One region of the Pseudomonas sp. HLT2-19-2 genome, then DNA from elsewhere that is predicted to be linked to it. Evidence: predicted binding sites of a transcription regulator. Region 1 holds the regulator's gene; each other region holds the start of a gene.
What was found. Region 1 encodes FliA, which starts transcription of late flagellar genes. Its sites were predicted from a motif close to CTAAAGTTTNNNNNNNNNNNGCCGNTAA; they were not measured.
Positions count from the first base shown of each region.

Region 2: a site for FliA is predicted at 3,588-3,615, ahead of ACYZTU_RS28220 (methyl-accepting chemotaxis protein). Genes of this name have one in related genera too.
Region 3: a site for FliA is predicted at 3,601-3,628, ahead of ACYZTU_RS19485 (methyl-accepting chemotaxis protein). Genes of this name have one in related genera too.
Region 4: a site for FliA is predicted at 4,489-4,516, ahead of ACYZTU_RS23330 (methyl-accepting chemotaxis protein). Genes of this name have one in related genera too.

Region 1 is NZ_CM142712.1:4,486,365-4,493,614, reverse strand. It holds gene flhA (flagellar biosynthesis protein FlhA) at 1-1,072, shown strand, start outside; gene flhF (flagellar biosynthesis protein FlhF) at 1,084-2,412, shown strand; gene fleN (flagellar synthesis regulator FleN) at 2,529-3,359, shown strand; gene fliA (RNA polymerase sigma factor FliA) at 3,356-4,096, shown strand; gene ACYZTU_RS20855 (chemotaxis response regulator CheY) at 4,264-4,635, shown strand; gene ACYZTU_RS20850 (protein phosphatase CheZ) at 4,658-5,446, shown strand; gene ACYZTU_RS20845 (chemotaxis protein CheA) at 5,500-7,250, shown strand, end outside.
Region 2 is NZ_CM142712.1:5,977,145-5,984,394, reverse strand. It holds gene ACYZTU_RS28235 (putative bifunctional diguanylate cyclase/phosphodiesterase) at 1-930, shown strand, start outside; gene ACYZTU_RS28230 (NorM family multidrug efflux MATE transporter) at 1,043-2,440, opposite strand; gene ACYZTU_RS28225 (LysR substrate-binding domain-containing protein) at 2,617-3,537, shown strand; gene ACYZTU_RS28220 (methyl-accepting chemotaxis protein) at 3,719-5,695, shown strand; gene ACYZTU_RS28215 (YifB family Mg chelatase-like AAA ATPase) at 5,728-7,221, opposite strand.
Region 3 is NZ_CM142712.1:4,184,846-4,192,095, reverse strand. It holds gene ccoN (cytochrome-c oxidase, cbb3-type subunit I) at 1-1,195, opposite strand, end outside; gene ACYZTU_RS19490 (alpha/beta family hydrolase) at 1,292-1,969, shown strand; gene ACYZTU_RS19485 (methyl-accepting chemotaxis protein) at 2,005-3,570, opposite strand; partial or broken gene ACYZTU_RS19480 (CPBP family intramembrane glutamate endopeptidase) at 3,674-3,757, opposite strand; gene acnA (aconitate hydratase AcnA) at 3,885-6,626, opposite strand; gene rlmM (23S rRNA (cytidine(2498)-2'-O)-methyltransferase RlmM) at 6,849-7,250, shown strand, end outside.
Region 4 is NZ_CM142712.1:4,980,348-4,987,597, forward strand. It holds gene ACYZTU_RS23310 (response regulator) at 1-184, opposite strand, end outside; gene ACYZTU_RS23315 (chemotaxis protein CheW) at 181-864, opposite strand; gene ACYZTU_RS23320 (CheR family methyltransferase) at 861-2,132, opposite strand; gene ACYZTU_RS23325 (chemotaxis protein CheW) at 2,129-2,665, opposite strand; gene ACYZTU_RS23330 (methyl-accepting chemotaxis protein) at 2,665-4,287, opposite strand; gene ACYZTU_RS23335 (tellurite resistance TerB family protein) at 4,539-5,261, opposite strand; gene ACYZTU_RS23340 (LysR family transcriptional regulator) at 5,448-6,362, shown strand; gene ACYZTU_RS23345 (gamma-aminobutyraldehyde dehydrogenase) at 6,463-7,250, shown strand, end outside.

The sequences.
Region 1 (7,250 bases):
TCGCGCCCAGGAAACCAAGGAGCTTGGCTGGGACGACGTGACCCCGATCGACATGATCGGCCTGGAAGTCGGGTACCGGCTGATTCCGCTGGTGGACCGCAACCAGGGTGGTCAGTTGCTGGCGCGAATCAAAGGCGTGCGCAAGAAGCTGTCGCAGGATCTGGGCTTCCTGATGCCGACTGTGCATATCCGTGACAACCTCGACCTGGCGCCGAGTGCCTATCGCCTGACTCTGATGGGGGTGATCCTGGCCGAAGCGGAGATTTACCCGGACCGCGAACTGGCGATCAACCCGGGGCAGGTCTACGGGACGCTCAACGGCATTACCGCCAAAGATCCGGCTTTCGGTCTGGAGGCGGTCTGGATCGAAATCAGCCAGCGTGCCCAGGCGCAATCCCTCGGTTACACCGTGGTTGATGCCAGTACTGTAGTGGCAACCCACTTGAACCAGATTTTGTACAAGCACTCGAGCGAGTTGATCGGTCACGAAGAAGTGCAGCAACTCATGCAATTGCTGGCCAAAAGCTCACCAAAACTGGCTGAAGAGCTGGTGCCTGGCGTGGTGTCTCTGTCGCAGCTGCTCAAAGTTTTGCAGGCTTTGCTGGCCGAACAGGTGCCAGTACGGGACATTCGCAGCATTGCCGAGGCCATCGCCAACAATGCCGCCAAGAGTCAAGATACTGCCGCGCTGGTGGCCGCCGTGCGCGTCGGCGTATCCCGCGCTATCGTCCAAAGCATTGTAGGCACTGACTCCGAGCTACCAGTGATCACCCTTGAGCCAAGGTTGGAACAGATATTGCTCAATAGTCTTCAGAAGGCAGGACAAGGCTCGGAAGAGGGCGTTCTGCTGGAGCCAAGCATGGCTGAGAAACTGCAACGCTCGTTGATCGATGCGGCGCAGCGTCAGGAAATGCAAGGTCAGCCGGTGATTCTGCTGGTAGCCGGTCCGGTTCGCGCGATGCTGTCGCGATTCGGCCGATTGGCAGTCCCGGGTTTGCACGTGTTGGCGTATCAGGAAATTCCTGACAACAAGCAAGTGACCATCGTTGCGACAGTAGGGCCCAACGGCTGAGGTAGTGGTTTATGCAAGTTAAGCGTTTTTTCGCCGCCGATATGCGTCAGGCCATGAAACTGGTTCGTGATGAGCTGGGCGCTGAAGCCGCCATCATTGGCAACCGCCGGATCGCCGGTGGTGTCGAGTTGACGGCTGCCCTGGATTACAAGTTGTCGGCGCTGGCCCCGCGCGTTCCGAACATGGAACTCGAAGACGAGCTGCGCAAGACCCAGTCGCGGATCGTTACCGCCCAGGCCGAACTGAGCCTGCGAGGCGAAGGCGAGAGCGACAAGAGCACCAATCGCCAGTTGTTCGCCGGCCTGCCACTGACTGCCGCCGAGCCGCTGATCGAACCGACCTACGCCGAACCCCGTCGGCCTGCACCGGCCGCTGCGCCAGCCTCCGGTGGTGTGGACCCGCGGGCGTTCGACTCGATGCGTTTCGAACTCAACAGCTTGCGCGAACTGATGGAAGTGCAACTCGGCTCCCTGGCCTGGAATCAGCTGCAAGGCAGCCGTCCGGCCCAGGCCAATCTTTGGCGTCGCCTGCAACGCATTGGCCTGTCCGGCCCGTTGTCGCGCGATTTGCTGGCGCTGATTACCGATATTGAAGAACCTCGTCAGGCCTGGCGCATGTTGCTGGCGCACCTGGCGCGGATGATCGCCACACCGGAAGTCGAGCCGCTGGAAGAGGGCGGTGTGATTGCCATGGTCGGCCCTGCCGGCATGGGCAAGACCACCACGCTGGCCAAGCTCGCTGCCCGCTACGTGCTCAAGTACGGCGCGCAGAATATCGCGTTGGTGAGCATGGACAGCTACCGTATTGGTGCTCAGGAGCAGCTCAAGACCCTCGGCCGGATCCTCAATGTGTCGGTGACTCACGTCGACCCGGGTCAGTCGCTGGTGCAGGCGCTGGAGCCCTTGCTGCGCAAACGCGTGGTGCTGATCGATACCGCGGGCCTCCAGGCCAGCGATCCGGCACTGCGCATGCAGCTCGAAAGCCTGGCCGGTCGTGGGATCAAATCGAAAAATTATCTGGTGTTGGCAACCACCAGCCAGAAACAGGTTCTAACGGCCGCTTATCACAGTTACAAACGCTGCGGCCTCGCTGGCTGCATCCTGACTAAACTGGATGAAACGGCAAGTCTGGGCGAGGTGTTGAGCCTGGCCATCAGTCATGAATTGCCGGTGGCCTACCTGACCGATGGCCCGCGGATTCCGGATGATTTGCATCTGCCGCGTCGTCATCAGTTGGTCAGTCGCGCCGTAAGCGTGCAAATGCAAGAAGAACCCAGCGAAGAAGCCATGGCTGACATGTTCGCTGATATTTACCACAGCCCGACCAAGCAGGTCGGCTGAGGTATTAATGAACTGTTTTTGTACCTACATCGATGGTCTGCCATGCATTGTTCATTTTGTGAACGCGCAGCCAGTAATGTGGCCTCCGTCTAAGTAAGACAAGGTAAAGAAAATTCATGGGCAGCATGCATCCCGTACAGGTGATCGCGGTGACCGGCGGCAAAGGTGGCGTCGGGAAAACTAACGTGTCAGTGAACTTGTCCCTGGCTCTAGCTGAACTCGGCCGGCGCGTCATGCTGCTGGACGCCGATCTGGGGCTGGCGAACGTTGACGTCCTGCTGGGACTGACACCCAAACGTACGTTGGCCGACGTGATCGAAGGCCGCTGTGAGCTGCGCGACGTTCTGTTGCAGGGCCCTGGCGGCATCCGCATCGTCCCGGCCGCGTCCGGCACTCAAAGCATGGTCCATCTGAGCCCGGCCCAACACGCCGGCCTGATCCAGGCGTTCAGCGATATCGGCGACAATCTCGACGTATTGGTGATCGACACCGCTGCGGGCATTGGTGACTCGGTAGTCAGTTTCGTTCGTGCAGCGCAAGAAGTCTTGCTGGTGGTCTGCGACGAACCGACCTCGATCACTGATGCCTACGCACTGATCAAACTGCTAAACCGCGATTACGGCATGAACCGCTTCCGCGTCCTGGCCAACATGGCCCAGAGCCCGCAGGAAGGTCGCAACCTGTTCGCCAAGTTGACCAAGGTCACAGATCGCTTCCTCGACGTCGCCTTACAATACGTCGGCGCGGTGCCTTACGACGAAAGCGTGCGTAAGGCTGTGCAGAAACAGCGCGCCGTCTATGAAGCCTTCCCGCGTTCCAAGTGCTCCCTGGCGTTCAAGGCCATTGCACAGAAGGTCGATACCTGGCCGTTGCCTGCCAACCCGCGTGGGCACCTGGAGTTTTTCGTCGAGCGCCTCGTGCAACAAACGGCAGGACCGGTGTTATGACAGCCAGCGGCTACAACCTCTACAAGAAGTCGGCACGTGACGCGCAGTACGAGCTGATCGAGCGTTACGCGCCACTGGTTAAACGCATTGCCTACCACTTGCTGGCGCGTCTGCCGGCCAGTGTCCAGGTCGAAGACCTGATCCAGGCCGGGATGATTGGCCTGCTTGAAGTGTCGACCAAATACGACGCCAGCAAAGGCGCGAGTTTCGAGACGTACGCGGGCATACGAATCCGCGGCGCGATGCTCGATGAAGTACGCAAGGGGGACTGGGCGCCACGTTCGGTCCACCGCAATACCCGGATGGTCAGCGACGCCATTCGCTCGATTGAAGCTAAAACCGGTCGTGACGCTAAAGATCACGAGGTTGCGGCCGAACTCCAATTGAGTCTCGACGATTATTACGGGATTTTGAACGACACCCTGGGCAGCCGGTTATTCAGTTTCGACGATCTGTTGCAGGACGGCGAACACGAAGGGCTGCACGAGGATGGCGCCAGTGCTCATCTGGAGCCGTCGCGCGATCTGGAAGATGAACGCTTCCAGATGGCACTGGCGGACGCGATTGCCAATTTGCCGGAGCGTGAGCGACTGGTGTTGGCGCTGTACTACGACGAAGAGTTGAATCTCAAGGAAATCGGTGAAGTCCTGGGGGTCAGCGAATCGCGGGTCAGCCAGTTACACAGCCAGTGCGCGGCCCGTTTGCGGGGGCGTTTGGGGGAGTGGCGAGCGCGCTGAAGGCAGTGTGGGGGCACTGCGAACGCGGCTGGTGGGGTGTTGAACCGCACGGGTCCCGATCTGTTGTGCTCCAGACAGTCATTGAGTGCTTTGCCGGATTGATTGAAATGGCGCGTCCAGGTGCTGGGCGCGTTTAAGACTGCTTGGAGGTCGAATTGAACAAGAACATGAAAATCCTCATCGTTGATGACTTCTCAACGATGCGGCGGATCATAAAAAACCTGTTGCGTGACCTTGGGTTCACCAACACGGTCGAGGCCGATGATGGCATCACTGCCATTCCTGTTCTCAACAGCGGGAGCATCGACTTTCTGGTAACGGACTGGAACATGCCTGGCATGACCGGTATCGATCTGCTGCGCCATGTGCGTGCCGATGAAAAGCTCAAGCATCTGCCGGTGCTGATGGTGACCGCTGAAGCCAAGCGCGAGCAGATCATCGAGGCAGCCCAGGCCGGTGTTAACGGCTATGTGGTCAAACCCTTTACGGCCCAGGCGTTGAAAGAAAAAATCGAAAAGATTTTCGAACGCATCGGTTGAGAAACTGCGCCACGGGGGAGCTATGGAGCATAACGAATCTTCACAGGGCGATTTCGAGTCGACCCTGAAAAAACACGCTGTTGAACTGGTCGAAAGCCTTGAAAAAGGCAGGTTCGGCGACGCCGTGCAACTGATCCATGAGCTCAACCAGACCCGTGACCGCGGCCTGTACCAGGAAGTGGGCAAGCTCACTCGCGAGCTGCATAGCGCGATCGTCAATTTCCAGATTGACCCGAACATGCCGCAAGCCGAGGAAGTGTCACAAATCACGGACGCCACCGAGCGTCTGGGCTATGTGGTCAAGCTGACCGAGGCCGCGGCCAACCGCACCATGGACCTGGTGGAAAACGCCACGCCGCTGGTCAACGGCCTGAGCAATGAAGCGCAGGCCTTGAGCACCGACTGGGGACGGTTCATGCGGCGCGAAGTCGGGGCTGAAGAGTTCCGCGAACTGGCCCGGCGAGTCGACGGTTTCCTGACACGCAGCAGCGAAGACAATCGCGTTGTGTCGAGCAACCTCAACGACATTCTGCTCGCTCAGGATTACCAGGACCTCACCGGTCAGGTGATTAAGCGTGTGACCCAATTGGTCACCGAAGTTGAAAGCAACCTGCTCAAGCTCGTGCTCATGGCCAGTCAGGTGGACCGCTTTGCGGGCATCGAACATGACCGTGAAGCGATGCTGGCTGAAAAAGATCCACAAAAACATCTCTCTCAGGGTGAAGGTCCGCAGATTCATGCCGATAAAAGAGAAGATGTTGTGTCCGGTCAGGACGATGTGGACGATTTGTTATCCAGCCTAGGATTTTAGAGTTTTAGCATTTTAGGTTTTTTAGGTTTTTAGACCTCGGGAGCACCCCCTTAATGAGCTTCGGCGCCGATGAAGAGATCCTTCAGGATTTCCTGGTTGAGGCCGGCGAGATTCTAGAGCAACTGTCCGAACAGCTGGTCGAGCTTGAAAGCCGACCTGATGATGCGGACTTGCTCAATGCAATTTTTCGCGGTTTTCACACTGTAAAAGGAGGCGCCGGCTTCCTCCAGCTCAACGAGCTGGTGGAGTGCTGTCACATCGCCGAGAACGTGTTCGACATCCTGCGCAAGGGTGAACGTCGCGTCGACTCGGAATTGATGGACGTGGTTCTCGAAGCGCTGGATGCGGTGAACAGCATGTTTACCGAAGTCCGCGAGCGCAGCCCGATCACTGCTGCCACGCCTGAATTGCTGGCAGCTCTGGCCCGTCTGGCCGAGCCGAAAACTGAAGAATCCGCACCGGTTGCCGAAGTGTTCGAAGCACCGGCTGCTGACAGCGAGTCGGGCGACATCACCGATAACGAATTCGAACAATTGCTGGACTCGCTGAACGCCGTCAAGGCGCAGGCAGAAGCCCCGGCAGCTGTGCCAGCGCCGAGTAGCAATGCGGCGGGCAGCGACGAAATCACCGATGCCGAGTTCGAGTCGTTGCTCGATCAACTGCACGGTAAAGGCCAGTTCGCCGTCGATGCGGTAGCTGCGGCGCCAGCCGCACCGGCTGCCCCGAAAGCGGCAGGCGACAGCTCCGATATCACCGACGACGAGTTCGAAGCACTGCTCGATCAGCTGCACGGCAAGGGTAACTTTGCCGTTGATGCGCTGGAATCGGCCATTGCTGCGGTCCCGGCCCCGGCTGCGCCAACCGCTAAAGCGGCTGGCGGCGATCTGATCTCCGATCACGAGTTCGAATCGCTGCTCGACGAATTGCACGGCAAAGGCAAGTTTACTGAAGTCGGTACCGCGTCGGGCGCCAGCGCTTCGGTTGCGGCGCCAGTTGCCAAGGCTGTAGCAGCGAAACCCGTTGCCAAAGCGCCCGAGCCTAAAGCCGAAGCGCCGAAGCCTGTTGCTGCTGCACCGGCTCCGGCTCGTGCCCCGGCCGCGCCACCGGCGGAAAAACCGGCCAGCGAAGCCGAGACGACCGTGCGGGTCGATACCGCGCGTCTCGACGAAATCATGAACATGGTCGGCGAGTTGGTACTGGTGCGTAACCGTTTGGTCCGTCTGGGCCTCAACAGCGGCGACGAAGCCATGTCCAAGGCGGTGTCGAACCTCGATGTGGTCACGGCCGACCTGCAAACTGCGGTCATGAAGACCCGGATGCAACCGATCAAGAAGGTCTTCGGGCGCTTCCCGCGCCTGGTTCGCGACCTGGCTCGTCAGCTCAAGAAAGAGATCAACCTGGAGCTGGTCGGCGAAGAAACCGACCTCGACAAGAACCTCGTCGAGGCCCTGGCCGACCCGCTGGTCCACTTGGTGCGCAACTCGGTTGACCACGGTATCGAAGAGCCGGCCGAGCGCGAAGCGATGGGCAAGCCTCGCAGCGGCAAGGTGATCCTGTCCGCAGAACAGGAAGGCGACCACATCCTGCTGTCCATCTCTGATGACGGCAAGGGCATGGACGCCGATGTTTTGCGCGGTATCGCGGTGAAAAAAGGTTTGATGGACAAGGATGCAGCAGATCGCCTCAGCGAGTCCGACTGCTTCAACCTGATCTTCGCGCCGGGTTTCTCGACCAAGACCGAAATTTCCGATGTCTCCGGACGCGGCGTGGGCATGGACGTGGTGAAAACCAAGATCGCCCAGCT
Region 2 (7,250 bases), 1.5 Mb from region 1:
GCCCACGCCCGGGCCCAGGCCGGCGCCGACCCGCTGATGTGGCACGCGCACATCGCCATGCAACAAGCCAAAAGCACTCAGGGCTGTACCTTTCACACCTTCAACGAACGCATCAATCGCAATGCCCGCAGCATGGCCGACCTCGAAAGCGAGCTGCGCCGGGCGTTGCGTCGGGATGAATTGGAACTGCATTACCAGCCACGCCTGAACCTTGAGGACGGGCAGATCGTCGGCCTCGAAGCTTTGGTGCGCTGGCGTCATGGCGAGCGAGGCTTGCTGCCACCCAGCGAATTCGTGCCGCTGGCCGAGCAGAGCGGCTTGATCGTGCCACTCGGTTACTGGGTGATTTCCCGCGCGTTGCGCGACATGCAGGCGTTGCGCGAACGGGGTTTGCCGGCATTGCACATGGCGATCAACCTGTCGTTCCGGCAGTTTCAGGACAGCCAGTTACTGTCGACGCTGAGCCGGTTGATTGCCGAGCGCGGCGTCGAGGCGCAATGGCTGGAGTTCGAACTGACTGAAACCGCGGTGATGCGCCGCAGCGATCTGGTGAAACAGACCATGGATGCCTTGGGGCGTCTGGGTGTGCGCTTCTCCCTGGACGACTTCGGTACCGGTTTCTCTTCGTTTGTGCACCTCAACAGCTTGCCAATTACCTTGCTGAAAATCGACAAGAGCTTTGTCGGCGGCATGGAACAGCGCGAAGAGAATCGCAAACTGGTCCACGCGATGATCAATCTGGCGCACAACCTCAACCTTGAAGTGGTCGCCGAAGGCGTAGAAACGCCGGAGCAACTGGAACTTTTGCGCGGGTTTGGCTGCGATCAGGTGCAGGGATATCTGATCAGCAAGCCATTGCCGCTGGCGGATCTGGTTGAGTATTTGACGTTTGGCAGCAGTCAGCAGCCCGCACTGGAAGTCGTGAGCTAACCACAGACCCTGTAGGAGCGAGGCTTGCCCGCGATATAGGTAGTCTGACATTCAACACATGTGGTATCAGATATGGCCTCTTCGCGGGCAAGCCTCGCTCCTACAAGGGATCTTAGTCAGGCTGGGCGATTTGGAAGCTTGCCCCTGACGACGGCTCCCGCCGAATCATCCGCTTCATCTTCCACTCAAACGCCAACGTCAGGCTCACCGCCGCGCACGCCAACCCCAGTGCCAATCCCCACCAGACACCCGTTGGCCCCCAATCCAAATGGAAGGCCATCCACCAGGCGGCTGGCGCGCCAATCAGCCAATAGCAGCCCAAACCCACCAGAAACGTGGTCTTGGCATCCTTGAGCCCGCGAATGCAGCCCATGGCGATGGTTTGCGTGCCGTCGAACAGCTCGAACCACGCCGCTACCGCCAGCAGGCTCACGGCCAGGTCGATGACTGGGCGAAAGGCCGGGTCGTTATGGTCAAGGAACAACCCGATCAACTGATTCGGCAGCAGCCAGAAGACCATGGCGAAGCCCAGCATCGCCGCCGCGCCAAAGGCAATACCAACCCGTCCGGCCAGCCGTGAGTCAAGCAACTGCCCGGCGCCGTAGTGCTGACCGATACGCATGGTGATCGCATAGGAAAGCCCCGCCGGAACCATGAACGCCACCGAGACGATTTGCAGGGCGATCTGGTGTGCGCCCAGTTGCGTACTGCCCATAGTGCCCATGCACAGCGCGGCGAACGCAAACAACCCGACTTCCACCGCGTAGGTGCCACCAATCGGCAGACCCAGGCGCCACAGTTCTTTCAGGTACTGACGGTTCGGCCGCGACAGGCCCTGACGCAAGGGGTAAGCGTCGTAGGCCGGATGCCGACGGATGTGCAGCGCGAGTGCCACGGCCATCAGGTTGGCGACGATCGCGGTGACCAGGCCAATCCCCACCAGGCCCATTTTTGGCAAGCCGAACATCCCGGTGATGAACGCATAGTTGAGGACGAAGTTGGCCACGGTGCCACCCAGGCTGATCACCATCACCGGCGTCGCCCGGCCGATGGCACTGGTGAAGCCGCGCAGGGCCATGAAGCTCAGGTAGCCGGGCAGGGCGAACGGCAGGATCAGCAGGAACTGTCCTGCCGCATGGACGTTGGTTTCGGTCTGGCCAAACATCAGCAATACCGGTTTCAGGTTCCACAGCAGCAGCCCGGCCACCAGCGCCATCAACCACGCCAGCCATAGCCCGGCTTGAGTCAGCCGCGCAGCGCCCACGATATCGCCCGCACCCTGACGGATTGCCACGAGGGTGCCGACCGCAGCGATCACGCCAATGCAGAAGATCGACACGAATGAGTACGTCGCCGCGCCCAGGCCACCCCCGGCCAGCGCTTCGGGACTCAGGCGCGCCATCATCAAGGTGTCGGTGAGGACCATCAGCATGTGCGCCAACTGCGAGGCAATCAACGGCCCCGCCAGCCGCAGGATGGCCCAGAGTTCGGTACGTGCTGGATGCTGCATGGTCATCACGCTCCGCGCTTAAAGAGAAAAGGAAGGCTAAAGAGGACAGGAAAGCGTCGATTCTCGGCGCTCTGCGGGGTTTGCACAAAGGGATAAAAAGGATGGGTTGCATGATTAAAACTCATGCTGGAGAGTTTCTGCTAGGGTGACCGAATCCCGCTATAGGAGCTTTCCGAATGTCTCGTCGTCTTCCTCCCTTGTATGCCCTGCGCGCATTCGAAGCGGCGGCGCGGCACAGCTCGTTTACCCGCGCGGCCGAAGAATTATCGATCACTCAAAGTGCGGTCAGCCGGCATATTCGTACGCTCGAAGACCATTTTGCCTGTCGGCTGTTTCACCGCAGCGGGCGCAATCTGCAATTGACCGAATCGGCGCGGCTGATCCTGCCTGGCATTCGTGAAGGCTTCACCGCGCTGGAGCGGGCCTGCAATACCTTGCGCGCCGAGGATGACATTCTGCGCATGAAAGCGCCGTCGACCCTGACCATGCGTTGGCTGCTGGCAAGGCTCAGCCGCTTTCGGCACCTGCAGCCAGGCAATGAGGTGCAATTGACCAGCGCATGGATGGACGTCGACTCGGTGGACTTCAACCATGAACCGTTCGACTGCGCCGTGATCCTCAGCAACGGGCATTTTCAGCCGGACTGGGAGGCGAGTTTCCTGTTTCCGGAAGAGCTGATTCCAGTCGGCGCGCCGAATCTTCTGCAGGATCAACCGTGGGATGTCGCGCGGCTGGCCAATGCCGAACTGCTGCACCCAACGCCGGATCGTCGCGACTGGCGCAGTTGGCTGGAACGCATGGGGCTGGCGGACCAGGTGTCACTCAAGGGCGGGCAGGTGTTCGACACGCTGGAGCTGGGCATGATCGCCGCCGCCCGAGGCTATGGCGTGTCCATGGGCGATCTGCTGATGGTCGCGGAGGATGTGGCTCAGGGACGTCTGAGTTTGCCGTGGCCGACTGCCGTTGCCAGTGGTGAGAATTATTACCTGGTCTGGCCGAAAACACGCCCCGGAGGTGAGCGTTTGCGCAGGCTCAGCGATTTCCTCCAGGGCGAAGTTCGCGCGATGGAGTTACCGGACGTCGAGCACTTGAGCTGAATCGATAGAGCCGCCGCAATGGCGGCCTTGAGCCATATCCCGGTTAATTACTCAAGTATTCAGGTTTGCCGCCGAAAGTCTGCAGATGGAACCTTCGTGCAGGTTCGACGTATTCCCATTAGAAATTTTGCTGAGTGTGCGTCGTGATCAGGATGATCCGGTCACTCGGCCAGGAGCTGTCATGTCTCAACCTCGTGCCCGGATCGCCTCACAGCTTGGTCTTGCGCTTGCCGTGATACTGGCGATTGTCATCACTGGCAGTACCGTGTTCGCCCTGCGTTCGCTGGACACCGCCAACCTCGCCACCCGCGAAGAGCACCTGGCCAGTGAAGCCCGGTTGCTGGCCGATCAGTTGAGCACCTTTCACGGCACGTTGCGTGAAAGCACCCAGCGCCTGGCTGGCTTGTTCGAGAAGCGCTTCAGCGCGGGGCTGAGCGTGCATCCGGACGAACCGGTGACCGTGGCGGGCACCCAGACCCCGGGTCTGCACCTGAGCAGCGAAGTATTGAACAACAACTTCAAGGAAGTGGACGAGTTCAAGCAAATGACGGCGGGCGTTGCGACGGTGTTCGTGCGCAGCGGCGAAGACTTTATTCGGATTAGCACCTCACTTAGCAAACAGGACGGCAACCGGGCCATCGGCACGCTGCTTGATCACGCTAACCCGGCCTATGCACGGCTGATGGCCGGACAGAGTTATGTCGGTCGTGCCTTGCTGTTCGAACGCTCCTACATGACTCAGTACACCCCCGTTCGTGACAGCGGCGGTAAGGTGATTGCCGTACTGTTCGTAGGATTCGACTACACCGACGCGCAGAACGCGCAGTTCGCCAACCTCAAGCGCTTCCGTATCGGCCAGACCGGTTCCCTGGCGCTGCTGGATGAACAGAGCAAATGGCTGGTGCCGATTGCGGGTGTGCAAGCGCTGGCTCAGGCGACTCCGAGCATCGTTCGCTTGGCGAAGACACCGGGCAAGGGCGAATTCTGGAGCGACAAGTCCGAAGATTTCTACAGCATTGCCGTACCCTTTGAAGGCGGCCCATGGTCGGTCGTGGCGAGCATGCCGAAAACCGAAATCCGTGCGGTGACCTGGAGTGTCGGTATTCAATTGGCGATTGGCAGTCTGCTGGCAATGTTGATCGCTGTGGGCTCGGCAGTCTGGCTGTTGCGCAGCAAGCTCGCGCCGCTGGGTGATTTGGTGCGTCAGGCTGAAGCCTTGGGTGCCGGTGATTTGAGCGTGCGGCTGAACGTGTCGAGCAACGACGAGATCGGTCAGCTGGCCCGCGCTTTCAACCAGATGAGCCAAGCTTTGTCGACCATGGTCGAGCACATCCGCAAGGCTTCGCAAGAGGTCAACAGCCGTGCCCAGGCCTTGTCCGGTCTGTCCGGCGGTGCCTATGAAGGGATGGAGCAGCAGTCGGGCGAAATCACCAGCATGGCTGGCGCCGTGGAAGAATTCAGCGCTACGTCCCTGAACATTGCCGACAACATGGGCAGCACCCAACGTCTGGCTCAGGAAAACGCACAGCAAACCCAGATCGGTCGTACGTCGATGGACGAAGCGTCCTCGTCTCTGGAGCAAATCGCCGGCGCGCTTCAGAGCACGGCGACGGTGATCAATACCTTGGGTCAGCGCTCTCAGGAAATCGGTGGCATTGTCGGTGTGATTACCTCGATTGCCGATCAAACCAACCTGCTGGCGCTCAACGCCGCCATCGAAGCCGCCCGAGCTGGTGAGCAGGGTCGGGGTTTTGCAGTGGTGGCCGACGAGGTGCGCAACCTTGCTTCGCGCACTCGCCAGGCGACTGACGAAATCTCCGGCATGATCCAAAGCATTCAGCAGGAAACCGGCAACGCCATCAGCACCATGGAACAGGGCAACGTGTTGATGCAAGAAGGCCTGTCGCGCAACGCCAACGTCGCTTCGGCGCTGGCGCGGATTGATGAGCAGAGCCGTTCGGCGGGTGAGCAATTCGCGGCCATCACCACCGCGACCCAAGAGCAGAGCAGTACCGCAACCTTGTTGAGCAGCAACCTGCAAAGCATTGCCCTGGCGAACAGTGAGCAGCGTGAGGTGGTGTCCAATCTGGCTATCACCGCCAAAGAGCTGGAGAAGCTGGCAGCGGATTTGCGGCATGAGGTTGACCGGTTCCGCTAAGGGGCTGCCACATTCTTTCTCTGCCATGAGCTCTAGTTAAGGGTTGGCCGGTATTGCAGTGCTTCGGCCAGATGCTCGCGGGTGATGCCATCGACCTGCTCAAGGTCCGCCAGGGTGCGCGCCACTTTGAGCAGTCGATGGGCTGACCTCAGCGACAAGGTCAGTCGTTCACAGGCAGTTTCCAGCCACGTTTCGTCAGCTGTGGATAAGTTGCAGTGGCGGCGCAGGCCTGGCAGATCGAGAATGGCGTTGGCGCAGCCCTGGCGTTTGTGTTGCCGTTCTCGTGCATCGGCGACCAGAACGGCGGCAGTGGCCGTGTCGTCACCGGCCTTCAACGCTGGATTTAAAGCCGTAGCCTCCCTTGCAACAGTCAGGTGCAAATCGATGCGATCCAGCAGTGGGCCCGACAGTTTGTTGCGGTAGCGCTGGACCATGTCCGGCGTACACGAGCAGCGGCCGCTCGGCTCGCCAAGATATCCACAGGGGCAGGGATTCATCGCGGCAACCAATTGGAATCGCGCCGGAAATCGTACGCGGTCACGGGCACGGGCGATCACGATGTGCCCGGACTCCATTGGCTCCCTTAAAACCTCCAATACTTTGCGGTCAAACTCCGGCAGCTCATCCAGGAATAGAACGCCATGGTGGGCGAGGGTGATTTCGCCGGGTTGCGGTTTCGAACCGCCGCCTACCAGCGCCGCACCTGAGGCGGAGTGATGGGGCTGGCGAAACGGTCGCTGCGGCCAATGGCTCAGCGGCACGCAGCTAGCGACCGATTGAATCGCCGCAACTTCCAGCGCTTCGCTTTCCGCCAGTGGCGGTAAAAGCCCAGGTAAACGGCTCGCCAGCAGGGTTTTTCCTGTTCCCGGTGGACCGCTGAACAACAGGTTATGAGCCCCTGCCGCCGCAATCAGCAACGCACGCTTGGCCGCGAGTTGGCCCTGCACTTCATTCAAGTCGGGATAGGGCTTGCTGGCGTAGAGCAGCCCATTGGAAACATAGGGCTCAACCGGCGTGTGACCATTGAAATGCGCAACCGCTTCCAGCAGATGATCCACCGCAATCACCTTCAACCCCGATGCCAGGCACGCTTCCTCGGCATTCGCCCGGGGCACCATCAACGAGCGTCCGGCCTTGCGTGCTGCCAGCGCTGCCGGCAACACCCCCCGAACAGCCCGCACCGCGCCTGAGAGCGCCAGCTCTCCCAGACACTCCACGTCATCCAGCGTCAACGTCGGCACCTGCACGCTGGCCGCCAGAATCCCAAGGGCAATCGCCAGATCGAAGCGTCCGCCGTCTTTTGGTAAGTCGGCGGGCGCGAGATTCAAGGTGATGCGACGTGCTGGAAATTGCAGGCCTGAGTTGATGATCGCACTGCGTACTCGATCCTTGCTTTCCTTCACTGCCGCTTCAGGTAAACCGACCATGGTCAGCGATGGCAAACCGTTGGCCAGATGGACTTCGACGGTGACGGCAGGCGCCTCCACTCCAATCTGGGCGCGACTGTGAACGATGGCCAGAGACATGATCATTCCTTGAGCTGACGAGACCGCTT
Region 3 (7,250 bases), 300 kb from region 1:
TCGAAGCGATGTACAGCACGGTGCCGATGGTGGCGAGCCAGAAGTGCGCGTTGATCAGGCCGATGCTGTGCATCTGCGTGCGGCCAAAGATTTTCGGAATCATGTGGTACAGCGCGCCGATGGAGATCATCGCTACCCAACCGAGGGCGCCGGCGTGAACGTGGCCGATGGTCCAGTCGGTGTAGTGGGAGAGGGCGTTGACCGTTTTGATGGCCATCATCGGGCCTTCGAAGGTCGACATGCCGTAGAACGCGAGCGAGACCACGAGGAAGCGCAGGATCGGGTCGCTGCGCAACTTATGCCAGGCGCCCGAGAGCGTCATCATGCCGTTGATCATCCCGCCCCAGCTTGGCGCGAGCAGGATCAGCGACATCACCATGCCCAGCGACTGCGCCCAGTCCGGCAGCGCGGTGTAGTGCAAGTGGTGCGGGCCGGCCCAGATGTACAAGGTGATAAGGGCCCAGAAGTGCACGATCGACAAGCGGTAGGAATACACCGGACGCTCGGCCTGTTTCGGCACGAAGTAGTACATCATCCCGAGGAAACCGGCGGTGAGGAAAAAGCCTACGGCGTTGTGTCCGTACCACCACTGAACCATGGCATCGGTCGCACCCGCGTACACCGAGTAGGACTTGGTGAAACTCACCGGCAGCTCAAGGTTGTTGACGATGTGCAGAATCGCCACGGTGATGATGAATGCACCGAAGAACCAGTTGCCGACGTAGATGTGCTTGGTCTTGCGCTTCGCCAGCGTGCCGAAGAACACCACGGCGTAGGCGACCCAGACGATGGTGATCAAAATGTCGATCGGCCATTCCAGCTCGGCGTATTCCTTGGAGCTGGTGTAACCCAGCGGCAAGCTGATGGCCGCCAGCAGGATCACCACTTGCCAACCCCAGAAGCAGAACGCGGCGATTTTCGGCGCGAACAGTTGCGTTTGGCAGGTGCGTTGCACCGAGTAAAACGAACTGGCGAACAGGGCGCAGCCGCCGAAAGCGAAGATCACCGCGTTGGTGTGCAGCGGGCGCAAGCGGCCGAAACTGGTCCACGGTAAATCAAAGTTGAGTTCAGGCCAGACCAATTGAGCCGCGAGAAAAACCCCGAGCCCCATGCCGACGATGCCCCACACCACCGTCATAATGGCGAATTGGCGGACCACCTTGTAGTTGTAGGCGGTACTGATAGAAGTGTTCATGGTTCCCCATCCACGGTTCAGCCGAAGTGAAGGCGTTTGCGCTAGGCAGACGCTCCCTTCGCCTGGAGTTATAGGCAGACTAAAAGCGAGGCAAGCATGGACAAAGAGCACAAGGCCAGTATTGACGGGGATCAATGGGCGCAGTGTGTGGCGGAACATGGCTGGCTGTGGAACGCCGCCTCGGCGCCGTCATCGACGACGCTGATTCTGGCTCACGGTGCCGGTGCACCGATGGACAGCGGCTGGATGAACGACATGGCTGCGCGCCTTGCTGCATCTGGGGTCAACGTGCTGCGTTTCGAGTTTCCGTACATGGCGCAACGGCGCATTGATGGCGGCAAACGCCCACCGAATCCGGCGCCGAAACTGCTCGATTGCTGGCGTGAGGTGTATGCCGTGGTGCGACGCCATGTCGCTGGACGTCTGGCCATTGGCGGCAAGTCCATGGGCGGGCGGATGGCGAGTTTACTGGCCGATGAGTTGGGGGCGGATGGGTTGGTGTGTCTGGGTTATCCGTTTTATGCGGTGGGCAAACCGGAGAAACCTCGGGTCGAGCATCTGGCCGCGCTCAAGACGCCGACGTTGGTTGTGCAGGGTGAGCGTGATGCGCTGGGGAATCGAGAAACCGTCGAGGCTTATACGTTGGCACCGAGTATCGAGGTGTTCTGGCTGGTGGCGGGGGATCATGATTTGAAGCCGTTGAAGGCTTCCGGGTTTACCCATGAGCAGCATTTGGACGCTGCGGCGCATAAGGTAGCTGATTTCCTTGGTTAAGCGATCGTTCCCACGCGTGGGAACGATCAGAACGATCAGCGGTTAAACCGCTCCACCAACGAATACTGAGTATTCGCCGTCTTGGTCAGCTCTTCACTCAACAACGCCGAGTGTTGAGCCTGTTCCGACGTCTTATCCGCCAGTTGCGAGATGTTGCTGATGTTGCGGCTGATTTCTTCGGCAACAGCGCTTTGCTCTTCGGTAGCCGCGGCGATCTGGGTGGTCATGTCGGTGATGTTGGCCACCGCTTCGCTGATGCCCACCAGCGCCTGGTCCGCTTCCAGTACCCGCGCCACACCTTCTTCTGCCTGGCGATGCCCGGCTTCCATGGTTTGAACTGCAGTGCTGGCGGTTTGCTGGAGCTTGGCGATCAGCGCGTGGATCTGCCCGGTGGATTCGCTGGTGCGTTGCGCCAGTTGACGGACTTCGTCGGCAACCACCGCAAATCCTCGCCCCATCTCGCCGGCACGGGCCGCTTCGATGGCGGCGTTCAAGGCCAGCAGGTTGGTCTGGTCGGCGATGCCTTTGATCACATCGACCACACCACCGATTTCGTCGCTGTCCTTGGCCAGTTGAGTCACGGTCATACCGGTTTCACCGACCACCACCGACAGACGCTGAATGGCTTCGCGAGTTTCCCCGGCGATGTCGCGGCCGCGACCGGTCAGGCGATTGGCTTCCTGGGTGGCGTCGGCAGTGCGCTGCACGTGGCTGGCAACTTCTTGAGTGGTGGCGGCCATCTGATTGACGGCGGTGGCCACTTGCTCGGTTTCGACGCGCTGACGTTCCAGGCCGGTGGAGCTGTTGTGCGCCAGGGTGTCGGACTGTTTCGCTTGTTCGGTCAGGTGCTCTGCGGTGTCCTGCAGACGGGTCAGGCAAGTTTTCAGACGCGCTTCCTGGCTGAGGATCGACATCTCCAGACGTGCTTGAGCGCCACGGCTGTCGGTGTACATCTGCGCGATCAACGGGTCGGAGGTCGTCTGCCCGGCCAGTTGCAGCAGCCGCTTGAGGCCGCGCTGCTGCCAGCTCAAACCCAGCAAGCCCAATGGCACGGAGAGACCGGCGGCCAACGCAAAACCCCATTGGGAGTTGAGCGACGCACCGATCATGAAGCTCAACTGGCTGACCAGAATGAACGGCAGCCAGTCCTGCAGCACCGGCAGCCATTTGTCTGTTGAAGGAATCGCCGACTTGCCCTGGTTGATGCGTTGATAGAGTGCTTCGGCACGGCGGATCTGCTCGGCGGTGGGTTTGACCCGCACCGATTCGTAACCGATCACCTGATTGCCTTCGAAAACCGGTGTGACATAGGCGTTGACCCAATAGTGATCACCGGTCTTGCAGCGATTTTTGACGATGCCCATCCATGGCAAGCCTTGTTTCAGTGTGCCCCACATGTGCGCGAACACCGCGGCCGGAACGTCAGGGTGACGGACCAGGTTATGCGGTGCTCGGATCAGCTCTTCACGAGAAAACCCGCTGATCTCGACGAACGCATCGTTGCAGTAGGTGATCACGCCCTTGGCATCGGTGGTGGAAATCAACCGTTGCTGAGCCGGGAAGGTCCGTTCGCGTTGTGTGGTGGGTTGGTTGTTACGCATGGCAATTTCAATCCGCAAGGCTTTGAATGGTTGTCGGCGCTGTCAGGAATTAGTTGAAATTATTTTTCAGTAATCAGCGGCGCGTCGCAAAACGGCCATTGCGTCAGCCGGCAAGCATCGGATAGGTGAACAGGCCGAAGTGCAGCAGGTTCAAGCCGAAATGGGTGGCGATGGCGGCCGCCAACCCAGCACGACAGAGATCCCGGCCCACCAGCCGAGTCGGCCTTAGATCAGTGGATGTTGCGAGGGCGGCAATTATAAACAGCACACAAACAAAAACACCGCCCGAAGGCGGTGTCTGTGTCAGCAGGCTGTTACGACGCAATCAACTGCCGCAACACGTAATGCAAAATCCCTCCTGATTTGAAGTACTCCACCTCGTTAAGAGTATCGATCCGGCACAGCACCTCGATTTTCTCGCGGCTGCCGTCTTCACGGGTGATCACCAGCGTCAGGTTCATCCGCGGTGTCAGCTCGATGCCTGTCAAACCAAGAATATCCAGCGTCTCCTTGCCGGTCAGGTTCAGGCTCTTGCGGTTTTGATCCAGTTTGAACTGCAAGGGCAGCACGCCCATGCCCACCAGATTGGAACGGTGAATCCGTTCGAAACTTTCGGCAATGACCGCTTTGACCCCCAGCAGATTGGTGCCCTTGGCCGCCCAGTCGCGGCTCGAACCGGTGCCGTATTCTTGCCCTGCAATCACCACCAGCGGCGTGCCCGAGGCTTGATAACGCATGGCCGCGTCGTAGATCGGGATTTTCTCCCCGGTGGGCATGTAGATCGTATTCCCGCCTTCTTCGCCGCCGAGCATCTCGTTACGGATGCGGATGTTGGCAAAGGTACCGCGCATCATCACTTCGTGGTTGCCGCGACGGGAGCCGTAGGAGTTGAAGTCTCGCGGTTCCACGCCTTTCTCGCGCAGGTAATGGCCCGCCGGGCTGTCCGCCTTGATGTTGCCGGCCGGGGAGATGTGGTCGGTGGTCACCGAGTCGCCGAGCAACGCGAGGACCTTGGCGCCGGCGACGTCTTTGACCACCGGCGGCGGGCCGCCGATGTCATCGAAAAATGGCGGGTGCTGGATGTAAGTCGAATCGTCCTGCCAGATATAGGTCGCCGCTTGCGGCACTTCAATCGCCTGCCACTGCTGGTCGCCGGCAAACACTTCGGCGTACTCCTTGTGGAACATCGCGGTGTTGACCTGATTCACCGCGTCGGCGATCTCTTGGGTGCTCGGCCAGATGTCCCGCAGATAAACCAGATTGCCCGCTTTGTCGGTACCCAAAGGTTCGCTACTGATGTCGGTGCGCACCGTGCCGGCCAGCGCGTAAGCAACGACCAGCGGTGGGGAGGCCAGCCAGTTGGTTTTCACCAGAGGATGCACGCGACCTTCGAAGTTGCGGTTGCCCGACAGCACCGAGGCGACGGTCAGGTCGGCGGCCTGAATGGCTTTTTCGATGGGCTCCGGCAAGGGGCCGGAGTTGCCGATACACGTGGTGCAGCCGTAGCCGACCAGGGCAAAACCCAGTTCATCAAGGTACTGGGTCAGGCCGGCAGCCTTGTAGTAGTCGGTGACCACTTTTGAGCCGGGGGCCAACGAACTCTTGACCCACGGTTTGCGCTTGAGGCCTTTCTCCACGGCTTTCTTCGCCACCAGGCCGGCGGCCATCATTACGCTCGGATTGGAGGTGTTGGTACAGGAGGTGATCGCAGCGATCACCACCGCGCCGTTTTTCAATCGGTAGGTCTCACCGTCATATTCGTAGTCTGCTTCACCAGCCATATCGGCATTGCCCACCGCTACGCCACCGCCGCCTTCACTTTCGAGACGACCGACTTCCTTGCTGGTGGGTTTGAATTGCAGTTCGATGAAGTCACTGAACGCTTGCGCGACATTCGGCAGCGATACCCGGTCCTGGGGGCGTTTCGGCCCGGCAAGGCTGGCCTCGACGCTACCCATGTCCAGCGCCAGACTGTCGGTGAACATCGGTTCCTGGCCCGGCAGGCGCCACAGGCCCTGGGCTTTGCTGTAGGCCTCGACCAGTTTCACGGTTTCGCTGGGGCGACCGGATAAACGCAGATAGTCCAGGGTGATGTCGTCCACCGGGAAGAAGCCGCAGGTGGCGCCGTATTCCGGGGCCATGTTGGCGATGGTTGCACGGTCGGCCAGCGGCAGGTCGGCGAGGCCGTCGCCGTAGAACTCGACGAACTTGCCGACCACGCCTTTCTTGCGCAGCATCTGGGTGACGGTCAGCACCAGGTCAGTGGCGGTGATGCCTTCCTTGAGCTTGCCGGTGAGTTTGAAGCCGATCACTTCCGGGATCAGCATCGACACCGGTTGGCCCAGCATCGCCGCTTCCGCTTCGATCCCGCCGACACCCCAGCCGAGCACGCCGAGGCCGTTGATCATGGTGGTGTGGGAGTCGGTGCCGACCAGGGTGTCCGGGAAGGCATACGTGCGGCCGTCCTCGTCCTTGGTCCAGACCGTGCGCCCCAGGTATTCCAGGTTCACCTGGTGGCAGATCCCGGTGCCCGGCGGCACCACGCTGAAGTTGTCGAAGGCGCTTTGGCCCCAGCGCAGGAACGCATAACGTTCACCGTTGCGCTGCATTTCGATGTCGACGTTCTGTTCGAAGGCGCTGGAACTGCCGAACTTGTCGACCATCACCGAGTGGTCGATCACCAGATCCACGGGGGAGAGCGGATTGATTCGTTGCGGGTCGCCGCCGGCCTTGGCCATCGCGGCGCGCATGGCGGCGAGGTCGACCACGGCGGGCACGCCGGTAAAGTCCTGCATCAATACCCGCGCGGGACGGTACTGAATTTCGCGGTCGGAGCGACGTTCCTTGAGCCAGGCGGCAATCGCCCGAAGGTCGGCGCCGGTGACGGTTTTTTCATCTTCCCAGCGCAGCAGGTTTTCCAGCAGCACTTTCAACGACATGGGCAGCTTGTCGAGATCGCCCAGGCTTTTGGCGGCATCCGGCAAGCTGAAATAGTGATAGGTCTTGTCGTCGATTTGTAAGGTTTTAAGGGTTTTCAGGCTATCGAGGGACGGCATTGAAATGACTCCTTTGGGTCCGCACGGCTACGGACTGAGGGAACGAACTGAGGTTTAAACCTAGTCCTGTTTGGTGCTTAAGGCTAATAACTGGACTCTATGGCCAAGTCCAAGGTTCCGAACTCGGCTATCATGCGCCGGTTTTCGTGACAGGCTTTGCTTCAACGCAAGTCTGGGCATCGCGCAGTGGTTGAATTTCTCGCCATCTGCCCAGGAGTAAGAATGAACACCCTCTTTATGCATTGCCGGCCGGGCTTCGAAAGCGAAGTCTGTTCCGAGATTTCCGAACATGCCGCGCGGCTGAACGTGGCCGGTTATGCCAAGGCCAAGACTGCCAGCGCCTGCGCTGAATTCATCTGCACCGAAGAAGACGGCGCCGAGCGCCTGATGCGTGGGCAACGTTTCGCCGATCTGATCTTCCCGCGCCAATGGGCTCGCGGGATCTTCATTGATCTGCCGGAAACCGACCGCATCAGCGTAATCCTCGCCCACATGGCAGACTTCCCGCTGTGCGGAAGCCTATGGCTGGAAATGGTCGACACCAACGATGGCAAGGAACTGTCGAACTTCTGCAAGAAGTTCGAAGGCCACCTGCGCAAGGCGCTGATGGCGGCTGGCAAACTG
Region 4 (7,250 bases), 490 kb from region 1:
CGCCGACGATGCGCGCCGCGCCCTTGAGCGAGTGCGCCGCGCGCATGCACGATTCGAGGTGACCGGCCTGGGTCGGGTCGCGTTCCAGCGCCAAAAGACCCGCGCTCAGCACCTGGGTCTGGGCCTCGGCTTCCAGGCTGAACAGCTCCAGCAAAGAGGCGTCACGCATTTGCTCGGGGGTCATGTAAGGCTCCGGGTCACGGCGGACAGCAACTGTTCTTCATCCAGCCAACGCAGGCTGCGACCTTTGAATTGCAACACGCCACGGGTGTATTTGGCGCTGGCCTGAGTGCCGGAGCGAGACGCCGCCTCGAGGAGGTGTTCGTCGATGGCGTGAATCCCGTCCACTTCATCCACCGGCACCACCACCGGCCCGCCGTGGGCGGCGATGATCAGCATCCGCGGCATGACCCGCGCGCCGGACGCCACGCTGCTGGCGCCGTCGAGCCCCAGCAGCTCCACCAGCGACAGGCACGCCACCAGAGCGCCGCGCACATTCGCCACGCCGAGCAAGGCCCGGGAGCGCTGGTGCGGCAAGGAGTGAATCGCTTGCAGCGGCGCCACTTCCACCAGGCTGCGGGTGGCCAGGCCCAGCCATTCTTCGCCGAGACGGAACATCAACAACGATCGGGTTTTCACCTCGCTCTCGACTGCGCTGGAGACTTGCCCGCGGTCTTCCTGCTGCAACGCGTAGCGGTCGAGCAAGCGCGTCGCGGCAGCCGAATACACCGCGCAATTGCGACAGTGAATGTGATCGCTCAGCAGTGGGCAGGACTTGTCGCCGTGGATACCGATGCGGTTCCAGCAGTCGTCAATGGCCTGGGCATCTACATGGGTGAGGCTAAAGGTGTCGGCGGCGTTCATCGTTTACGCTCACTGTCAGCGGCGCGCTCACTGCGGGCGGCGCGGTCCTGCAATCGTCTGGCACCCGCCGTGTCGCCCAACGATTGCAGCAACGCCGCCAGGTGCATCAACGCGTCGGGATGTTGCGGTTCGAGGTACAACGCCTTGCGATAAAAACCCTGGGCCTCCAGAACTCTGCCGGCGACGTCGCTGAGCAAGCCCAGCCAGTAAAAGACCTGGGCTACTGGCTCGTGACTGCGCAAATAGCTATCGCACGCGGCGCGGGCTTCGGCGCTTTTGCCTTCGTTGGCCAGCGCGGCAATGTTCGCCAGCAGCGCGGCGGCGTCCGGGTTGGCGGTTGTCGTCGCGGCAGGTAACGGCGTCACCGTTGCGAAGGGCCGACTGCGAACGGGCGGCGGCGTCACGCTGCGCACCGGTTGGCGTACGGGCAGAGGCGTCGGAACGAAAGCCGCAATGGGCGCAGGCTCTGGTGTGCTCTGACGACTGAACGCAAAGGACTGTGGGATGCCGATCGAACGCATGCCGAAACGGCCGAGCAAACTGCCCTCGGCCGGACCGATAAACAGCACGCCGTCGACATGGGTCAGGCGCTTGAGCACTTCGAATACTTGCTGCTGGGTCGGTTGATCAAAATAGATCAGCAGGTTGCGGCAAAACACAAAGTCATAAGGCGGCTCGTTGGCCAGCAACGTCGGATCCAGCAGATTGCCGACCTGCAAACGCACTTGTTCAAGCACCCGCCCGCTGAGGCGATAGCCCTCGTCTTCGGCGGTGAAATGCCGATCGCGAAACGCGATGTCCTGACCACGGAACGAATTCTTGCCGTACAGTGCGCACCGGGCTTTTTCCACCGACAACGGGCTGACGTCCATGCCTTCGACCTTGAACTGGTGCGGCTGGAACCCGGCATCAAGCAACGCCATGGCGATGGAATACGGTTCTTCACCCGTGGAACAGGGCAGGCTGAGAATCCGCAACGCGCGCATGTTGTTGATGTCGCTCAGACGCCTGGCAGCCAGTTTCGCCAGGGTGGCGAAGGATTCCGGGTAACGGAAAAACCAGGTTTCAGGGACGATCACCGCTTCGATCAGCGCCTGCTGCTCGTCCCGCGAACCCTGCAAGGTGTGCCAATACTCATCGGCCGTCAGCGCGTTGGACGCCGTGCTGCGCTGACGCACCGCACGCTCGATGATCGCCGACCCCACCGAGGTCACGTCGAGACCGATGCGCTCTTTGAGGAAATCGAAAAACCGCTGATCGCTGCTCATGGCTGCTCCTCAAACAGCGCCAAGTCCAGTGGCGTCGACGGAAACAGCAGCGCGCGAACCCGCTCATCCAGCAGATCAGCGACCCGCACCCATTGCAGCAAACCTTGAGCATCTTCGCGCACCGGCCCCAGGTACGGCGCCTGGCGATTGTCCAAGCCATAAGGCTGAAAATCCGCCGGGTTGCAGCGCAAGGTATCGGTGGCCTGCTCCAGAATCAGCCCGAGCAATTGCGCCTCAGTGGCTTCATCCGGGCGGTAATTGACCAGCACCAAGCGCGTGCTGGTGCGGGCCTGGGCCGGTTGGCCGAAGGTCAGCGCACTGAGGTCGATCACCGGCACCACCGCGCCGCGATAGGCGAACACCCCGACGACCCAGTCCGGCGCGCGGGGAATTGGCTTCAACGGCAGGCGCGGCAGCACTTCCGCCACCTCGATGGCCTGCAAGGCAAAGCGCTCGTTGCCGATGCGGAACACCAGAAACAATGATTGCAGCGCCGGCTTCACGGCGGTGCGTTTGGCCGTGAGTTCGCTCATCAGACTTTGAATCGCGAAACGCCGCTACGTAGCCCTACGGCCACCTGGCTCAGTTCATCGATGGCGAAACTGGCCTGGCGCAGGGACTCGACGGTCTGGCTGCTGGCATCGCCCAACTGCACCAGCGCGTGGTTGATCTGTTCGGCGCCCGTGGCCTGGGCCTGCATGCCTTCGTTGACCATCAACACCCGTGGCGCCAGCGCCTGAACCTGATGAATGATCTGCGACAACTGCTCGCCGACCTGCTGCACCTCGGACATGCCGCGGCGCACCTCTTCGGAGAACTTGTCCATGCCCATGACCCCGGCCGATACCGCCGACTGGATCTCGCGCACCATCTGCTCGATGTCGTACGTGGCGACGGCGGTCTGGTCCGCCAGACGCCGCACTTCGGTGGCGACCACGGCAAAACCGCGGCCGTATTCACCGGCTTTTTCGGCCTCGATGGCAGCGTTGAGGGACAGGAGATTGGTCTGGTCGGCGACCTTGACGATGGTCACCACCACCTGGTTGATGTTGCCGGCCTTCTCATTGAGGATTGCCAGTTTGGCGTTGACCAGATCGGCCGCGCCCATCACCGAATGCATGGTCTCTTCCATGCGCGCCAAGCCCTGTTGGCCGGAACCGGCGAGCACCGAGGCCTGATCGGCGGCGGTGGACACTTCAGTCATCGTGCGCACCAGATCCCGCGAGGTGGCGGCAATCTCACGGGACGTTGCGCCGATTTCGGTGGTGGTGGCAGCGGTTTCAGTGGCGGTCGCTTGCTGTTGCTTGGAGGTGGCAGCGATCTCGGTTACCGAGGTGGTGACCTGCACTGAGGAGCGCTGAGCCTGAGACACCAGGGACGTCAGCTCGGCCATCATGTCGTTGAAGCCGGTTTCCACGGCGCCGAATTCGTCCTTGCGCGCAAGGTTCAGGCGGTTGCTGAGATCACCGGTGCGCATGACGTCGAGAATTTCGACGATCCGGTTCATCGGCGCCATGATCGCGCGCATCAGCAGCAGACCGCAGAGGCTGGCGGCCAGCACCGCGACCAGCAGGGAAATGCCCATGATGACTTTCGCGGTGACCACGGCGTCATCGATGTTCGCGATGCCCTGGTCGGCCACCGCTTTGTTGTCGCGGATGATGTCATTGAGTTTCATGCGACCGGCGGTCCATGTCGGGGTCAGTTGCTCGTTGAACATCTTGATGGCTTCGGCTTCCTGATTGCGCTTATGCAAATCGAGCACGGCAGCCAGCACCTTGTTGTAATTCTCATGAAGTTTTTCAAAAACGGCGTACTCGACCTTGTCTTCATCCCTGATGACGGTGCCTTGGTAGTTTCTCATCTGCTCTTGCAGACGCACCTCAAAGTTTTTGAAGCTTTCGGCCTCTTCCGCACTGAAGTCCTGCCCCGCCTTGAAGCCCAGCATTTCCTGGGTGCGAACATAAGTGTCGACCCAGGCGCTGCGAACCATCGAGCTGTAATACAACCCGGGAAGCGCGTCTTCACGGACGCTGGCTTCGCTGATTTCGATCTTCAACAGCCGGGAATACGAGACGACGACCATCAGCAACATGATGGCGATAATCACCGCAAAGCTCGCCAAGATGCGTTGGCGCAACGTCCAGTTCTTCACAGTCAGTCCTCGGGGGGCGGTTCAAATGTTGCGGAGTATAGCTGAGGGTGGTGTTTCATTTGTATGACGGGTGCGCACCACGTCTCATCCCTGTGCAAATCGCTGAAATACCTGCGCGGCGAAGGCTTGTGTCGTTTCGGAGCACGCTGTTGTGATGCAAAAAAAATCGCAGGCTCCGCCAGTGCCTACTGGTCGATGTAGGCATCGGCGAAACCTGCGATTTTTTTAGGACAACGTTAGTTAGGACAACGTTAGATAGAAGCCTGACGCACCTGCTTCTCTAACTCAGCCTTCAACCCCGGCTCAAGCTTCAGTTGCCGCGCCAGTTCATCGAGGTAGGACTTCTCCATGAAGCTCTCCTCGTCCACCAGCATCACGCTGGCGATGTACATTTCAGCGGCCATTTCCGGCGTACTGGCAGCGCGTGCGACGTCAGCCGGGTCCAGCGGTTTGTTGAGTTCGGCGTGCAGCCAATGCTGCAACTCCTGATCGTTATCGAGCTTGGTGAATTCACCTTCAATCAGCGCACGCTCGCGATCGTCGACATGACCATCAGCTTTAGCCGCAGCCACTAACGCTTGGAGAATCGCCTGGCTATGCTGTTCAACTTGCGCCGCCGGTAAGCGGTCGATGGTTTGCGGTTCAGTCTTCGGCGCAGTGCCCTGCTGGGCCTGCCAGTTGCCATACGCCTTGTAGGCAATCACGCCCAACGCGGCGAGGCCACCGTAAGTCAGGACCTTACCGCCGACATTGCGCCCTTTTTTGCTGCCCAGCAGCAAACCCATGGCGCCGGCCGCCAACGCTCCGCCGCCCGCGCCAGAGAGCAGGCCGCCGAGGCCGCCCGAACCACCGCTGCCGCCGAGCAATCCGCCCAAGCCACCACCAGCGGTCTTGTTTTGTGAGCCGCCGGCCTTGTTCTGCAACATGTCCTGACCGGACTTGAGTAGCTGATCGAGCAATCCACGGGTGTTCATTTGCTGCCTCCACGCATTCGGGTTAACCAGATCTTTAAGGCCTCCAGCCTAGATCGAAAGTGCCCGGTGTCCGGGAGCGAGAGTGCTTCGAGATGTTGCGCAGCGCTCTTCAGCTCACCGCGGCCCTTCAGAAAAAAAGATATACACTCAGAAAAATCGATAAAACCGCCCACCGGGTACTTCCCCATGATGACCCTGCGTCAGATCCGCCATTTCATCGCCGTGGCCGAGACCGGTTCAATCTCCGCCGCCGCGCAAACCGCGTTTATTTCTCAGTCCACCCTGACCCTCGCGATCCAGCAACTGGAGCAGGAAATTGGCGTTGGCTTGTTCAATCGTCACGCCAAGGGCATGACGCTGACCCACCAGGGGCACCAATTCCTACGTCAGGCGCACCTGATTCTGGCGACGGTGGACAACGCCAAACGCAGCTTGCAACAGAGCACCGACCAGGTCGCAGGGCAGTTGATCATCGGCGTAACCAGCCTGGTGGCCGGTTATTACCTCGCGGATTTGCTCACCCGTTTCCAGCGTGCCTACCCCAACGTCGAGATCCGGGTAATGGAGGACGAGCGCCCTTATATCGAGCATTTGCTGGTCAGCGGTGAAATCGATGTCGGCGTGCTGATCCTCTCTAACCTCGAAGACCGCCACGCCTTGCAGACGGAAGTGTTGACCCACTCACCCCATCGGTTATGGCTGCCGGCTCAACATCCGCTGCTGGAACACGACAGCATCAACCTCGCCGATGTGGCCCGCGAACCGTTGATTCAGCTGAACGTCGATGAAATGGATCGCAATGCGCAACGCATGTGGTCGGCGGCCTCGCTGCAACCGCGCATCACATTAAGAACCGCCTCAACGGAAGCCGTGCGAAGCCTGGTCGCCGCAGGATTAGGCGTGTCGATCCAGCCTGACATGACTTACCGCCCGTGGTCACTGGAGGGCGACATCATCGAAGCGCGACCGATTGCCGACCTGAGCCAGACCCTCGACGTCGGCCTGGCTTGGCGTCGCGGCACCGCGCGCCCGGCGCTAGTAGACCCTTTCCTCACCGTCGCCCGCGAGCAACCCCACGGCGGGCGCAAGCCATCTATTTAATCGAATGCCACCTTCAGTATTTAGAATTTGTCGACCTCGGGCCTGAGCACTAGTCTTGCTACATCTATAAGACGGCCGGGCCCCAGTCACAGGGAGCACCATGGCCACACAAGAAAAGAGAACCCGAAAAATGGCTGGCGCGCAGACCCCGTTGTTCACCGCGTTGTTGATCGATGGCGAATTGGTCGCGGGCCAGGGTTTTGTCGAGCCGATTCTCAACCCGGCCACCGGTGAAGTGCTGACGCACATTGCCGAAGCCAGCACCGAGCAGGTCGAAGCCGCGATCCTCGCCGCCCACCGCGCCTTTGCCGGTTGGTCGAGGACCACCCCGCAACAACGTTCGAACCTGCTGCTGGAAATCGCCAACGCCATCGAAAAACAAGCCGACCTCCTCGCCCGCCTCGAATCCCTGAACTGTGGCAAGCCCTTGCACCTGGCCCGTCAGGATGACTTGAGTGCCACAGTCGATGTGTTCCGTTTCTTCGCCGGCGCCGTTCGCTGCCAGACCGGTCAGCTCAGTGGTGAATACCTGCCGGGCTACACCAGCATGGTCCGTCGCGATCCGATTGGCGTGGTCGCGTCGATTGCGCCGTGGAACTACCCGATCATGATGGCCGCGTGGAAAATCGCTCCGGCCCTGGCCGCTGGCAACACGCTGGTGTTCAAGCCATCCGAACACACACCGCTGTCGATTCTGGCCTTGGCGCCGGCGCTGGCCGAGATCCTGCCGCGCGGCGTGATCAACATCGTTTGCGGCGGTGGTGAAGGCGTTGGCAGCCATTTGGTCAGCCATCCTAAAGTGCGCATGGTGTCGCTGACCGGCGATATCGTCACCGGGCAAAAAATCCTGCAAGCCGCCGCGAAAACCCTGAAGCGCACCCACCTTGA